Regions from separate parts of the Kribbella italica genome, predicted to be linked through region 1. Evidence: riboswitches for the same ligand, from Rfam matches in the RefSeq annotation. Region 1 holds a riboswitch; each other region holds the start of a gene.
What was found. Region 1 has a riboswitch for cobalamin ahead of HDA39_RS28780 (CbtB domain-containing protein). Riboswitches for the same ligand answer to the same signal wherever they lie in the genome.
Positions count from the first base shown of each region.

Region 1 (3,853 bases):
GGTTGACTTCAAGCGCACTTGAACGATGAGAGTGCTGGGCATGACCTCGACGATCACGGCGCCCCGCCCGCCCGGAGTTCTCGCCCCGCAGTACCGTGCGCTGACCGTCGGGATGGTCGCGCTGATCACGCTTGTCGCGTTCGAGGCGCTCGCCGTGACGACCGCGATGCCGACCGTCGCGCAGTCCCTCGACGGGCTGTCGCTGTACGCGCTGGCGTTCGGCGGACCGCTCGCCTCGGGCGTGGTCGCGATGGTGATCTCGGGGACCTGGTCCGATCTCAAGGGCCCTACCCGCCCGCTCTGGCACGGCACCGGATGGTTCCTGGCCGGCCTGGTCATCGCCGGGCTCGCGCCGACCATGGAGGTGCTGGTCGTCGGCCGGGCGATCCAGGGCTTCGGCGGTGGGTTGCTGACGGTCGCGCTGTACGTCGTGGTCGGGCGTCTCTACCCGGCCGAGCTCCGGCCGCGGATCTTCGCCGCCTTCTCGACCGCCTGGGTCGTGCCGTCGCTGGTCGGGCCGGCGATCGCCGGGCTGATCGTCCAGCACACGAACTGGCGGATCGTGTTCCTCGCCGTACCGGTCCTGGCCGTTCCCGCGGCACTGATCATGCGGCCCGGGCTCTCCAAGGGGCAGGAAGTCACCGGCTCGGGCAAGCTCTGGACCGAGCGGGCCTGGTACGCCGTTGGGGCCGCGCTCGGCGTCGGGCTGCTGCACTACGGCGGCCAGCAGCGTGGGGCCGTCCAGCTGATCCTGATCGCTGTCGGTCTGGCCGCGGTGGTCGTGTTCGCCCCGAAGCTGCTGCCGAAGGGCACGTTCACGATCCGTGCCGGACTCCCGTCGGTGATCGCGCTGCGCGGTCTGGTCGCGGCAGCCGGCTTCGGTGCCGAGGTTTTCCTGCCGCTGATGCTGACCCGTGAACGCGGGCTGTCGCCGGCGTTCGCGGGGCTGGTGCTGACCGTCAGCGCGCTGAGCTGGAGCGCGGCGTCCTGGTACCGGGGCCGGCCGAACCAGCCGTTCGAGCACCACGTGTTCCTGCAGGCGGGCATGGTCTCGATCTTGCTGGGCATCGCGATCGCGGCCGCCACGCTCGACGACCGGGTGCCGGTCGTGGTCGGCATCCTCGGCTGGGCGCTGACCGGGCTCGGGATGGGGACCGTGTTCCCGACCGTGTCGGTGCTGGTCCTGGAGTACTCGACCGTCGAGCAGCAAGGCGCGAACAGCTCGGCGCTGCAGCTCAGCGACTCGTTGCTGACGGCAACGGTGCTGGCGATCGGCGGGTCGCTCTTCGCGGCGATCGAACCGCACTCGCCGACCACCGCGTTCCTGACCGCCTTCGGCCTGCCGGCCGCGCTGGCACTCGTCGGAGTCTTCGCGGCCCGGCGTACTAGTCCTTTGAGCCGCTGACGGCGATGCTCGCGCCAAGGCCGATCATCATCAAGCCGCCGGTGCCGCCGACCAGCTCCAGGCGGCGAGGGGACCGGGCGAACCAGTCTCGGGCCGATCCCGCGGCCACCGCCCAGACGCTGTCGGAGATCAGGGCAATCAGGATGAAGACCAGACCGAGCAGCAGGATCTGCAGGGTGGCGTGACCGGCGGCGGGGTCGATGAACTGGGGGAGCACGGCAGCGAAGAAGACCGCGGTCTTCGCGTTGGTCACGCCGACGAGGAAGCCCTGACGCAGGACGCGGCGGGTGTTCGCCGGTCGTACTCCGCCGGTCAGGGCGGTGGCGAGGGACTTGCGGGTGCGGAAGGCGTGGATGCCGAGGTAGATCAGGTACGCCGCGCCCGCCAGCTTCACCACGGTCAGCGCGACCGCGCTCGCCGCGATCAGCGTTCCAAGCCCGAGGGCGACGGCGACCAGCAGGAACGCGGCGCCGAGCGTGTTGCCGACCATCGTCAGCATCGCCTCTCGACGGCCGACGGCCAGGGCGCGGCCGACGATGAACAGAACGCTCGGCCCCGGGACGACGATCACGATCAGTGCGGTGACGGCGAAGGCCACCAGATGATGAACGGACGGCATTCCGTCAGGGTAGGCGCGATCGGCTCGGCGTACGAGGTGATCTCACCAGGTGGGGAAGATCACCGGCGCCGCCGTCCGTTGACCTGTCACGAACCCGGCCGCTACCGTTCAAAGGTCAACCTGCGGTGCCATGAGGGAAACCGGTGAGAGACCGGTACGGCCGCGCCACTGTGAGCGAGCAGCTGCTCGTGAGTCAGGACGCTCGGGCACTCGCAGCCTTTCGATGGGGACGCGCATTTCCCCTGGAGGTTCAGATGCCCGCTCCTGCTCGCTCGGTCGCCGTACCGGCCGTCTCGCCGCGTCTGCTCGCGGTCGCCCTGCTCACCGTCGGCCTGCTGCTGGTGCTCGCCTACCTGGTCGCCTTCGACCAGGGCGCGATCTCCCAGTCCGGGATGTACATGCACGAACTCATGCACGACGGCCGGCACCTGCTCGGCGTGCCCTGCCACTGACGTCCTGCAGTTCTCCGTACTCCCGTTCCCGACCCGCTCGGGCTGATCCTCTGACAGGACCGTCATGCGTACATTCGGAAATCTCCTGGTGCGCGGACTGATCGTCGGCCTCTTCGCCGGCCTGCTGGCCGGAACCTTCGCGTACGTGATGGGCGAACCGCACATCGACGCCGCGATCGCGATCGAGGAAGCCGGCGGCGCCGCACACACCCACGGCGAGGAACCCGCCGCCCAGGCTCCCGCCGCCGAGGAAGAAGAACCCCTGGTCAGCCGCAACGGCCAGCGCTTCGGCCTCTTCCTGGCCACCAGCCTGTACGGCGTGGCGCTCGGCGGCATCTTCGCTGTCGGTTTCGCGCTGCTGCGCCGCCGCCTGCGCACCCCCAGCGACTCGTACGCCGCCCTCGGGCTGGCCGCCGCGGGCTTCGTCGGGATCGTGCTCGTGCCGTTCCTCAAGTACCCGCCGAACCCACCGGCCGTCGGTGACCCGGAGACGATCACCAAGCGCACGATCACCTACCTGCTGACGCTCGTGATCGGCCTGCTCGCGGTCTGGGCCGGTGTCGCGGCGTCCCGCTGGGCGCAGCGCTTCGGCGACGCGCCCTGGATCCGGCCGGCCGGTGGCGGTCTCGCCTTCGTGGTGACGATCGTCGCGGCGTACCTGATCCTGCCCTCGATCAACGAGGTGCCCGGGTCGTTCCCGGCGACGCTGCTGTGGCAGTTCCGGTTCGCCTCGCTCGGCACGCAGGCGGTGCTGTGGACCTTGCTGGGCTTCGGCTACGCTGCGTTGATGGATCGTCACTCCAAGGTCACCAAGGAGACCGTCGCCGCGTGACCACAACGCTGACTCTCGTCGCGCATGCGCTGACGCCTGGGCTGCGCGGGCTCGTCCTCGGTGGAGAGCCCGCGCCGGACCAGTCCGGCCTGGAGGCGGCCCACGACGTGCGGGTCGACGCCGGTACGACGTACTGCGGGCCGGAGCCGGCCGCGATCCTGACCGCGGAGGCGATGGGCTTCCAGCCGGTGGTGGTCGGCGCACTGCGCGACCGCGAGTACGGCGACTGGACCGGGCGCGACCTGGAGGAGCTGCTGGCCACGGAGACCGCTGCGGTCTCGGCGTGGCTGGAGCGGCCTCATACAGCGCCGCCCGGCGGGGAGACGGCCAACGACCTGATCGCCCGCGTCGCCGACTGGCTGGGCGACCTGACCGAGGACCCGGGGCACGCTGAGCGCCGTACGGTCGTTGCCGTCGTCCACCCGGCCGTAGTGCGCGCTGCCGTGCTCTACGCGCTGGAGGCCCCAGCCGAGTCGCTCCGGCACATCGACGTCCGCCCGCTGACGACCGTAGGCCTTTCCGCGCACGCCACCTCCTGGTCACTC
Region 1 covers NZ_JACHMY010000001.1:6,185,649-6,189,501, reverse strand. Annotated here, with positions in the region: gene HDA39_RS28790 (MFS transporter) at 41-1,405, shown strand; gene HDA39_RS28785 (LysE family translocator) at 1,386-2,024, opposite strand; cobalamin riboswitch at 2,113-2,249, shown strand; gene HDA39_RS28780 (CbtB domain-containing protein) at 2,279-2,476, shown strand; gene HDA39_RS28775 (CbtA family protein) at 2,541-3,308, shown strand; gene HDA39_RS28770 (histidine phosphatase family protein) at 3,305-3,853, shown strand, end outside.

Region 2 (3,853 bases), 900 kb from region 1:
CTTGACCACGCCCTGGGCACCCTCGGCGAAACAACTCGCGGCGGTCACGACCCACTGCGGGTCGACCAGGGCACCCGTGCATGCCCGTGGGTTCGCACCACCGATGTTGATCTTGACCACGAACCCGGTCCAGTTCGGGTTCACCGTTGCACCACCTGAGATCGCCTGCGCAGGGACCGTCGACGCCGAAACGCCGAACACCCCCACCAACAACGCGACAAGAACTCTCCGCACCATGCCGTCCCCTCCGACGATCATCCGCACCCCTGATGTGCGGATGAGTATGTGCGGCCGCCGGACGGGCCAGAAAGAAGATTCGGCCCGTGCCGAATTCCCGGCGGCGCCCCCGTTTCCACCCTGGTGGAAAGGCATCGCGGAGGAGGACCGTCGCAGGAGGAGCGGGAGCTGCGGAGCTCCGGCTAGAGTCGGGTCACCATGCGTATCCGTCCAGTAGTTGTCTTCGTGGTGGCCGGGCTTGTCGTGGCCGGATGTGGTGGGGGTTCCGGTGAGACCGCGCCGAGTGTGCCGCCGTTGGTTTCGGTGAGTACGACGCCGACCGAGACGCCGAGCGAGAGTCCTTCGGAGTCGCCGGGGGTTCCGCCGACGGCGAAGGTGGCGGACACCTTGTGTGTGCGGATGGATCAGTCGTTGGTGCAGGCGACGTTGGCGGTGCCGGCGGTGCGGATTCAGCTGGAGGGGGTGCCGGCCGAGATCGGGATGCCGAGCTACGACATCTGTCAGTTGGGGTTGAGCACGAACCCGGACGGGCCTGCGCTGCGGCTCGGGGTGTCGGTGCTGCCGGCGACGAGGACCGAGCTGACGGCCGCGCAGAAGGCGTACGCCGCGACGAAGGGCGAGCCGGCTCGGGCGATCGCGGTCGGGCAGGGTGGGTTCGGGACGAGCAAGTTCGCGGTGTTCCTGCTGGGGACGCATCTGTACAAGGTCGAGGGCCCGGCGGCGACGCCGACCAAGTACGTCGTACTGGCGCAGGAGGCGGCGCGTCAGGCCGCCGGGCTGCCGGAGGCGGCGCCGATGATCAGCCGGCCGGAGTGCGACCGCGGGACGAACGCGGCCGCCAAGGTGATGGGCAGTGTGGCCACGGCCCGGCGCGACAGCGCGACACCCGCGGGCGACATCGTCTGCGGCTGGATCACCGCGACGAGTGTGCTGTACACCACGGCCCGCCGGGTCCCCGACGCGGAGGCGGCGATGGCCTCGGTCCGCAAGGCGCCCACGTCCCAGTCCGTGCCGCTCGGCGACGAGGGGTACGTCGACACCGCCACCGGCCGCGGCACGATCCGCGTCGGCACCGGCAAGATCGCCGACCTGGTCCCGCTCCCCGGGAACACGGTGAAGACCGACGACATGGTCACCTTCGCGCTGGCCGTGTCGCCGCTTTACACCCGCTGAGGCGCCGTACGCCGCCGGCCGCCCGCCCCCGCCCCGGGCCCGCGCCGCCTCCCGCCGCCGCCCCGCCCCACCGTCGCCCGTGGACCGTGTGCTGCGACTCGGTCGCAGGGTGGGTTACCGTGTGCCGGTCGTGGTGTTCGGGAAGCCGGTGGAGTACCGGCGCGGCCCTCGCCACTGTGATCGGGATTGTCCGCTGAGCGTTCACCAGGTGTGAGACCACTGGCCCGGAGGGGCTGGGAAGGTCAGCTCGGCGGATGCGGTCGTCCCGTCAGCCAGGAGACCGGCCACGACGCGTCCCGTCCACGAGGTGTTGGAGGAACGGTCGCCATGGCCGTCGTACCCAAGGCAGTGCTTGCTGCCGTTTTCCTGTCCCTGGTCGCCGCCTGCGGAAGTGCCGGCGCCGACGAAGGTCCGAGCGCGAGCGCGACGACCGTCAAGAACTGCGGGCTCGACGTCACCGTCGACGGCCCGCCGGAGCGGGTGTTCGCGGCGTACCAGCCGGCCATCGAGATGGTGCACGCGCTGGGCGTCTCCGACCGGCTGATCGGGACCGCGTTCCTCGACTCCGAGCCGCTGCCCGAGTACGTCGCGGCGCAGAAGGACCGCAAGTACTACAAGAACATGCCGAGCCGCGAGGAGCTGCTCAGCCTGAACCCGGACTTCGTGCTGTCCGGCTTCAACGACATCTTCAACGCCGCCGGCAGCGACGGCAGCTTCGGCAGCCGCAAGTCGCTGTCCGACCTCGGCGTACAGACCTGGATCTTCAGCCCGCTCTGCCCGACCGCGGACGGCAAGGGCGACGAGGCGATCGACCCGTCGACGGTCTCGATGGACAACGTGTACGCCGACCTGCGCGACCTGGGCCAGCTGTTCGGTGCGAGCGACAAGGCCGAGCAGGTGATCGCCGACCAGAAGACCCGGATCGCGGCGGTCGAGGCGAAGGTGGAGAGCGCGGACAAGCCGACGGTCGCGATCGTGCGGCCCGGGCTCGAGGGCGGCGGGATGACCGTGTCCGGTGGCCCGGACTTCGGCACGGTGCTGATCAAGCAGGCCGGCGGGGTGAACGCGTTCGCGGGCCTGACCTCGAAGCGGAACGTGAAGATCAGCGTCGAGGAGTTCATCAAGGCCGACCCGGACTACGTACTGATCAGCGGTTGCTGCGACGCGACGCTGACCGAGGCGCAGGGGCAGCCGGACGTCGACAAGCTGATGAAGAACCCGGCGTTCGCGAACCTGAAAGCCGTCAAGAACAAGCACGTCGTGCCGTGGCTGTTCGCGCACCACTCGGCCGGCGTCCGCGGCGCGAACTCGACCGAGCTGATCGCGAAGATCATCCATCCCGACCTGGTCAAGTGACGGCGCTGGTCGTCGACGACCGGCGCGGCGGGACAGGCTCGGGCGGCCTCCTGCACCACGGGCTGACCAAGACCGGTGGCCTGGTCGTCGCGTTCGTCGTCCTGCTGGCCGCGGTGCTGCTCTCCTTGCTGGCCGGGACCGAGTGGTTCGCCCCGCGAGACGTCTACCTCGCGGCGGCGGACTTCACCGGCTCCGACACCGATCGGGTGATCCGGTACCTGCGCCTGCCGCGGACCGCGACCGGCCTGATGGCCGGCGCCGCGCTCGGGATGGCCGGTGCGCTGATGCAGGGCGTCACGCGCAACGCGTTGGCGGATCCGGGGATTCTCGGCGTGAACGCCGGCGCCGCGGTCGCCGTCGTCGCGGCGATCGGGGTCTTCGGGGTGACGAGCCTGACCGGGTACGTGTGGTTCGCGATGGGCGGCGCACTGATCGCGACCGTCGTGGTCTACCTCGTCGGCGCTCTCGGGCGCGGCGGCGCGACGCCGGTCAAGCTGGCGCTGGCCGGTGCGGCGTTGTCGGCCATGCTCGGGTCCGTCACGTCGGCGGCGACGTTGCTCGATCTGTCGACGCTGAACGAGTTCCGCTTCTGGGTGGTCGGGTCGCTCACGCTGGCGACCGGACCGATCGTCGGCCAGGCCGTGCCGTTCGTTGCCATCGGCATCGTCCTGGCGCTGGTGCTCGGGCGATCCCTCAACCAGCTGGCGCTGGGCGAGGAGCTCGCGACCACGCTCGGCACCCGGGTCAACCTCGTCCGCGTCCTGGCCGGGCTCGCGATCATGCTGCTGGCCGGTACGGCGACCGCGATGGCCGGGCCGATCGGGTTCGTCGGTCTCGCCGTCCCGCATGTCGCACGGGCGATCGTCGGCGCGGACTACCGGTGGATCCTCCCGTACTCAATCGTTCTGGCGCCCACGTTGCTGCTGCTGGCGGATGTCGTCGGCAGGCTGGTGGTGCGTCCGGACGAGCTGCAGGTCGGCATCATCACCGCACTGGTCGGGGCTCCGCTCTTCATCGCCTTGGTACGCCGTCAAAGGCTGGCCGAACTATGAGCCGGGCTGTGCGAATCGGCCCACTGTCAGGTCGG
Region 2 covers NZ_JACHMY010000001.1:7,090,401-7,094,253, forward strand. Annotated here, with positions in the region: gene HDA39_RS33050 (S1 family peptidase) at 1-258, opposite strand, end outside; gene HDA39_RS33055 (hypothetical protein) at 436-1,410, shown strand; cobalamin riboswitch at 1,525-1,713, shown strand; gene HDA39_RS33060 (ABC transporter substrate-binding protein) at 1,738-2,766, shown strand; gene HDA39_RS33065 (FecCD family ABC transporter permease) at 2,763-3,818, shown strand; gene HDA39_RS33070 (FecCD family ABC transporter permease) at 3,827-3,853, shown strand, end outside.
Region 2: it holds a riboswitch for cobalamin, as region 1 does, so the genes downstream of both, HDA39_RS33060 (ABC transporter substrate-binding protein) here and HDA39_RS28780 (CbtB domain-containing protein) in region 1, are expected to answer to the same signal.

Region 3 (3,853 bases), 2.6 Mb from region 1:
CGCCTCGTCGAGCGAGCGCCCCGACAGATCCAGCCCGAACGTCTTCGCGCCCCTCCGCGCAAAGGCGATCGTCTCGGTCCCCAGGTGACACTGCAGGTGGACAAGATCCCGCCCACCGAGCTCCCCCAGGTCGTCCCACTCGTAGTCGGCGAACCAGAACTCCGCCGGCCGCTCGTAGAACGCGCTCGCCGCATGCAGTGGAGCCCGCGCGTCCCAGTCCGCCTCGTTCGCGGCCACCCGCGCCAGCTCGTCCGCCTCCAACGCCACCGGCTTCTCCTTCTGTCGCCTGATCCGGTCCTCGTCCTCCCAGTCTCTCCAGGCCCAGGTCCAGGCATCCCCACTCAGGCTCATCTCCGCTCACCCGGCGTCACGAGTTTCCCCCTCGGAAGCAGTCCCGTGAACAGTCGCCGCGCCCCCGGACCGTCCCGAGAGCGTTCCCCCAGCTCTGCTCACCCAGCGTGACTCTACTCCCGTCGGCCACGCTGAGTAATCACGTTTGGGTCTCACTCGGCACCAGCTCCCCGATCGCGCTTGCTATAGCAGTCGACCACCGGAAGCGCCAGCACCGACACGCTGCGCTGATTGACTTTCCGGCGTTCGCTCGACCACAATTCGAACACATGTTCGATGCAAGGACAAACCGCGGGGAATCGGGGAGCGTGAGGATCTGTGATGCCGGAACCGTTCGACTGGGACATTCTGGAGCGACCGTCGGCGATGGCGATGGTGCGGGGCCAGCTCGGTTTCAGCTGGATGGTGCTGGCCGGGCGACTGGCGGCACTGACCGACGACGAGTACTTCTGGCGACCGAGCGCCGAGGCGCTGACCGTCGTACGGCGCCGGCATGCCGGCCGCTTCCGGTCCCTCGGATCGGGTGAGTGGGTGGCGCAGTGGCCGGACGAGCCCGACCATCGTGGGCCGCGGACGATCGCCTGGCTGATCGCGCACCTGACCGAGACGTTCTTCGAGCGCTGGGAGTGGACCTTCGGCGAGCGGATCCAGGGCCGCACCGACATCACCCTGCACGGAAACGCCCGCGACGCGGTCGCCTGGCTGGCCCACTGGGTCGACGCCTGGCAGGACTCGATCGCCGCGCTGGACGAGGAGCAGGTGACGACGGTCGGCCTCAGTCAGGCCACCGAGCTGGACGCCGCGGAGCCGTTCGGCCATGTCGTCCTGCGGCTCAACCGGGAGCTGATCCATCACGGATCCGAGATCATGACACTCCAGGATCTGCATGCACTGGCTGCCTGAAACCACTAGATGTGCGACACGCGGCGCGTCAATGCACTACATGTCGGGGTCTACCGCTAGTGTTCTGCGTGCTGGTGGTTCTGCCCGGGTGACGCGACCAAGCGCGGCCGGGCAGAGGCAACAGGGGAATCCGGTGTGAGTCCGGAGCTGCCCCGCAACGGTGAGCGGACAGGTCGTCCGCGAGTCCGAGTACCTGCCACCGGTGCGCGTACCGCCGGTACGCGTCGGTCCGAGACCTCGTGGGTGGGTCGGTGGGCGTCAAGGCAGTCGTACTCGCCGTACTGTCTTGCGTCGCGCGCTCGTCCACAGGTCGTGGTCCCCCGGAACTCGCGTGGAGAGAGCGCCTGTGACCATCGTTTCGTCTTCGTCGCCGACCGCATCGGGCGCGCTGCCCGACGCGTCCGCGTCCCAGCTGACCGTCGTCCGCCGCGACGGCGCCAGCACCGCGTTCGACCCGACCAAGATCGCGGTCGCCGTGAGCAAGGCCTTCCTGGCCGTCGAGGGTGCCGAGGCCGGCACCAGCCACCGCGTCCGTGACCTCGTCACCGATCTGACCGCCCGAGTCGTCACGGCTCTGACCAGCCGCGGTGACTCGCGCCGGAGCGTCCAGGTCGAGGACATCCAGGACCAGGTCGAGCTGGCTCTGATGCGCGCGGGAGAGCATCAGGTCGCCCGTGCCTACGTCCTGTACCGCGAAGAACGCACCAAGGCCCGGACACCGGTTGACGCGGCCGGGGTCACCAAGGCGCCGGTCGTCACTGTCCGTGCTGCCGACGGAAGCACAGCGCCACTGGACGTCGCCCGTCTCCGCCTCGTCATCGCCGAGGCGGCCGCCGGTCTGGACGCCGTCGACCCCGAGCAGATCCTCGACGAGACCCTCGGCTCCTGCTACGACGGCATCGCCCAGCACGAGGTCGAGCTCGCCCTGGTGATGGCCGCCCGGTCGTACGTCGAGACCGAGCCGCAGTACAGCCAGGCCGCCGCGCGTCTGCTGCTCGACCAGATCCGCCGCGAGACGCTCGGCCGGGTCCACGGCGAGCCCCGGCAGGCGACCCAGGCCGACATGAGCACGGCGTACGCCGAGTACTTCCCGCGCTACATCAGCACCGGGATCGAGGCCGGGCTGCTCGACCCCGAGCTGGCCACCTTCGACCTCGGCCGGCTGGCCGCGGCGATCAGGCCCGAGCGCGACCTGGACTTCGCGTTCCTCGGCCTGCAGACCCTGTACGACCGGTACCTGCTGCACATCGACAAGATCCGCTTCGAGCTGCCGCAGGCGTTCTATCTGCGGGTCGCGATGGGCATGGCGCTCAAGGAGGACGACCGCGAGACCCGGGCGCTGGAGTTCTACGAGCTGCTCAGCTCGTTCCGCTTCATGTCGTCGACGCCGACCCTGTTCAACTCCGGTACGACGCGGCCGCAGCTGTCGTCGTGCTTCCTGACCACGGTCGACGACGACCTGTCCGGCATCTTCGCCGGCATCCGCAACAACGCCCTCCTGGCCAAGTACTCCGGCGGCCTGGGCAACGACTGGACCCCGGTCCGCGGCATCGGCGCCAAGATCCGCGGCACCAACGGCGAGTCCCAGGGCGTCGTCCCGTTCCTGAAGATCGCCAACGACACCGCCGTCGCGGTCAACCAGGGTGGCAAGCGCAAGGGCGCGGTCTGTGCGTACCTCGAGACCTGGCACATGGACATCGAGGAGTTCCTCGACCTGCGCAAGAACACCGGTGACGAGCGCCGCCGCACCCACGACATGAACACGGCGAACTGGGTGCCCGACCTGTTCCTGCAGCGGGTCGAGGCCGGCGGCGACTGGACGCTGTTCTCCCCCGACGAGGTCCCGGACCTGCACGACCTGTACGGCGCGGCCTTCGCGACGGCGTACGAGAACTACGAGGCCGCCGCGGACCGCGGCGAGATCCGGGTGTTCCGCCGGGTCAAGGCCGTCGACCTGTGGCGCCGGATGCTGACCGTGCTGTTCGAGACCGGTCATCCGTGGATCACCTTCAAGGACGCCTGCAACCTGCGGTCGCCGCAGCAGCACGACGGCGTGGTGCACTCCTCCAACCTGTGCACCGAGATCACGCTGAACACCACCGTCGACGAGACCGCCGTCTGCAACCTCGGCTCGGTCAACCTGGTCGCCCATCTGACGGAGACCGGCCTGGACGCGGAGCTCCTGCGCGACACGGTGAAGACCGCGGTCCGGATGCTCGACAACGTGATCGATGTGAACTTCTACACCACGCCGGAGTCGGAGCGCGCGAACCAGCGGCACCGCCCGGTCGGCCTCGGCCTGATGGGCTTCGCCGACGCGCTGTTCGCGCTGCGCATCCCGTACTCCTCCGACGCGGCCGTCGAGTTCGCCGACGTCTCGATGGAGGCGATCAGCTACCACGCGATCGAGGCCTCGACCGATCTCGCCGCCGAGCGCGGGACCTACCAGACGTACGACGGTTCGCTGTGGAGCCAGGGCGTCCTGCCGATCGACTCGCTCGAGCTGCTGCGGACGGCGCGCAACGGCGACGTCCAGCTCGACACCGGCCGGACGCTCGACTGGGAGGCGCTGCGCGCGAAGGTGCTGAAGGACGGCATG
Region 3 covers NZ_JACHMY010000001.1:3,568,831-3,572,683, forward strand. Annotated here, with positions in the region: gene HDA39_RS16530 (class I SAM-dependent methyltransferase) at 1-351, opposite strand, end outside; gene HDA39_RS16535 (DinB family protein) at 673-1,254, shown strand; cobalamin riboswitch at 1,313-1,469, shown strand; gene HDA39_RS16540 (ribonucleoside-diphosphate reductase subunit alpha) at 1,601-3,853, shown strand, end outside.
Region 3: it holds a riboswitch for cobalamin, as region 1 does, so the genes downstream of both, HDA39_RS16540 (ribonucleoside-diphosphate reductase subunit alpha) here and HDA39_RS28780 (CbtB domain-containing protein) in region 1, are expected to answer to the same signal.

Region 4 (3,853 bases), 3.9 Mb from region 1:
TGTCGCCGAACTCGACGTAGCACATGTGCGTGTGGATCTGGGTGTCCGCGCGCACGCCGCTGGTCGTCAGCCGGAACACCTCGGTGCCCCAGCTCAGGTACGCCGCACGGTCGGCCCGCCGCAGCGGCAGGGTCTCCCGCAAGGCCGGCTCGTCGACCTGGATCACCGCGGCACCGGCCGCCTCCAGGTCGTTCACCTCGTCCCGCAGCGCCAGCGCGACCTGACGCGCGGTCTCGCTGCGCGGCTGGTCGTCACGCACGAACGACCATGCCAGCATCGTCACCGGCCCGGTCAGCATGCCCTTGACCGGACGCTCGGTCTGCAGCTGCGCGTACGCCCACCAGCGCACGGTCATCGGCTCCGGCCGCGAGATGTCGCCGACCAGCACCGGCGGCCGGACGTACCGGGTGCCGTACGACTGGACCCAGCCGTGCTGCGTGGCCAGGTACCCGTCGAGCTGCTCGGCGAAGTACTGGACCATGTCGTTGCGCTCGGGCTCACCGTGCACGAGGACGTCCAGGCCGGCCTTCTCCTGGAACGCGAGCACCTCCTGGATCTCCGTGCCGATGCGCTCGTCGTACTGCGCCGCGTCGATCCGGCCGGCGCGCAGGTCGGCGCGGGCCGTCCGCAGCTCGGTGGTCTGCGGGAACGAGCCGACGGTGGTTGTCGGGAGCAACGGCAGGCCGAGCCGCGCCTGCTGGGCGGCGCTGCGTTCGGCGTACGGCGCGGAGCGGTGGCTGTCCGCCTCGGTGACGGCGGCGACCCGCGCACGGACGTCGGGGTTGTTGGTCAGCGCGGAACCGCTCCGGGAGTCCAGGGCGGCCCGGTTCGCGTTCAGCTGCTCGGCGATCGCCTCGGCGCCCTCGGTGAAGCCGAGGGTCAGCGTGGCGATCTCGGCCGACTTCTGCCGGGCGAACGCCAGCCAGCTCGCGACCTCGGGGGCCACGCCGTCCTCGGCGGCGACGTCGTACGGGACGTGCAGCAGCGAGCAGGACGCGCTGACGTCGACCTGGCCGGCCAGCGAGCGCAGCCGGGTCAGGGTGGCCAGCGACTTGGTCAGGTCGTTGATCCAGATGTTGCGGCCGTTGACCACGCCCGCGACGAGCCGCTTGGAGCGCACCTCGGAGGACGCGACCAGGTCGTCGAGGTTGCCCTCCGCGGGACCGGTGAAGTCGATCGCGAGGCCCTCGACCGGCGACTTGGCGAGCACGGGGAGCGCCTTGCCGAGCCGGTCGAAGTACGACGCGACGAGCAGCCGCGGGCGATCGGTCAGCCCACCCAGTACGGCGTACGCACGGGCGGTCAGGTCGAGCTCGTCGGCCGAGCGGTCCTGGACCAGCGCGGGCTCGTCGAGCTGGACCCACTGAGCGCCGGCGGCGCGCAGGTCGGCGAGCACCTCGGCGTACACGGGGAGGATCTTGTCGAGCAGCGAGAGCGGCTCGAAGTGCTCGTCGACGCCCGGTGCCGGCTTGGCCAGCAGCAGGTAGGTGATCGGGCCGACGACGACCGGTCTGGCGGTCAGGCCGAGGTCGAGTGCTTCGCGAAGCTCGGCGACCTGCTTGCTGGTGTCGGCGGTGAAGGTGGTGTCCGGGCCGAGCTCGGGGACCATGTAGTGGTAGTTGGTGTCGAACCACTTGGTCATCTCGAGCGGCGCGACCTCCTGGGTGCCGCGGGCCATCGCGAAGTAGCCGTCCAGCGGATCGGCCGCCACGGCGGCCCGGTGCCGCTCGGGGATCGCACCGAGCAGGACCGACGTGTCGAGCACGTGGTCGTAGTACGAGAAGTCACCGGTCGGGACCTCGTCGATGCCGTCGGCAGCGAGCTGCTGCCAGTTGGCCTTGCGCAGGCCGGCGGCGGTCTGCCGGAGGGCGTCCGCGCTGACGGTGCCCTTCCAGTAGCCCTCGATGGCCTTCTTCAGCTCGCGGTTCTGGCCCTGGCGGGGATAGCCGTACACGGTGGACCGTGCGGCTGACTGGGTGTTCAAGCGTCTCTCCTTGGCGAGGCAGTCTCGAAGACCACGCATCTCAGGAGTCCGGAAGGCAGGCGCGACGGGTCACGCACGGCCGCCCTTCCCACGAGGAGGCGTGGTCCCGCCGTACGACGACGCACGGCGGGCAGAGGCAGGTCTTCGGACTCGCGGGCGCGCCTGTCGTCCAGACACCTACTGGCCGTCGCTTCCCAGACCGGTCCTCCGGTCCAGTGCTGATGACGGCGGTCGTTCCCACTCACCGCTGCGGGGCAGTCCCGGACTTCCACCGGGTTCCCTCTTACGACGTCCCGACTGGCGATCGGGACGAACCACTGCGCCACCACTTTCTCACAGAATTCTCACAGCACCAGGTGAGTGTGATCGGTCTGGCGGACAACCGGCGGTGGTTCAATGCGGCCGTGAAGAGGCTGACGCGATGAGCGCCGACCCTGTGGACGGCCGGGTACAGTCCCGGACCCTGCTGACCATCGGGGCGCTCGGTGTCGTGTTCGGCGACATCGGGACGAGCCCGATCTACACGATCCAGACCGTGTTCAACCCCGGCGACCCGCACCCGGTGCCGGTCTCGGCCGACAGCGTGTTCGGGATCGTGTCGCTGATCTTCTGGGCGGTCACGATCATCGTGACGATCAAGTACGTACTGCTGATCCTGCGCGCCGACAACCACGGCGAGGGCGGCATCCTCACGCTGATCACGCTGATCCGCAGCCACGGGACCAACGGCAGCCGGCGGACGAAGGTGCTGCTGGCCGGGCTCGGCATCTTCGACGCGTTCTCGGTCGCTCGTCAGGCGGTCCAGCTCGGATACCTGCCGCGGCTACGGATCCTGCACGCCTCCAGCCGGACGATCGGGCAGATCTACGTCCCGTGGATCACTGGGCGCTGATGATCTCGGTACTCACTGGTCTTCGCGTTCCAGACCTCGGCGGCGCTCGCCTTCGCCTTCGGGATGGCGGTGACCGCCACGGTCACGATCACGACCGTGCTGTTCTTCTACCTGGTCCGCCGGCAGTGGCGGAAGCCGCTGTGGGTGGTGTTCGGTGGCGGTGCCGTCTTCCTGTCCTTCGAGCTGCTCTTCCTCGGCGCGAATCTGACCAAGCTCGTGCACGGCGCCTGGCTGCCGCTGCTGATCGGCATCACGGTGTTCACCGTGCTCACCACCTGGCAGCGTGGGCGGGCACTGGTGACCGCGCGCCGCGAGCGTCAGGAAGGCTCACTGACCACGTTCGTCAACGAGCTGCACGAAGCCCAGCCGCCGCTGCGTCGGGTGCCCGGGACCGCGGTCTTCCTCAACCGCGGCAAGGACACCGTGCCGCTGGCGATGCGCGCGAACGTCGAGCACAACCACATCCTGCACGAGAACGTCATCATCCTCTCGATCGAGACCGACCCGGTGCCGTCGGTCCCCGACGAGACCCGGATCACGATCGACGACCTCGGGTTCGACGACGACCGGATCATCCACGTGACGGCCCGGTTCGGGTACGTCCAGACGCCGGACGTCGCCGCCGTACTGCGGCTGGCCGCCGAGCAGAGCTCTGAGGTGGCGTCGCTGGACCTGAGCGACACGTCGTACTTCCTGTCGACGATTGAACTGCGGCTCGGGGACCGGCCGGACATGGCCCGCTGGCGCAGCCGGCTGTTCGTGGCGACGTCCCACATCAGCGCGGACGCGGCCGAGTACTTCGGGCTGCCGCGCGACCGCGTGGTGATCATGGGCTCGCGCATCGACGTCTAGTCCTGCGGGTGGTAGTCAGTTTATATGATCATCACCATATTTGACTAGTTGGATCCGGCGACCTACGCTCCAGAAATAGTCAAGATTGGTGACGATCAAGGAGCGGGACTGCTATGACGAAGACG
Region 4 covers NZ_JACHMY010000001.1:2,334,332-2,338,184, reverse strand. Annotated here, with positions in the region: gene metE (5-methyltetrahydropteroyltriglutamate--homocysteine S-methyltransferase) at 1-1,984, opposite strand, end outside; cobalamin riboswitch at 2,103-2,318, opposite strand; partial or broken gene HDA39_RS44095 (KUP/HAK/KT family potassium transporter) at 2,406-3,212, shown strand; gene HDA39_RS44090 (KUP/HAK/KT family potassium transporter) at 3,258-3,728, shown strand; gene HDA39_RS10925 (NmrA/HSCARG family protein) at 3,842-3,853, shown strand, end outside.
Region 4: it holds a riboswitch for cobalamin, as region 1 does, so the genes downstream of both, metE (5-methyltetrahydropteroyltriglutamate--homocysteine S-methyltransferase) here and HDA39_RS28780 (CbtB domain-containing protein) in region 1, are expected to answer to the same signal.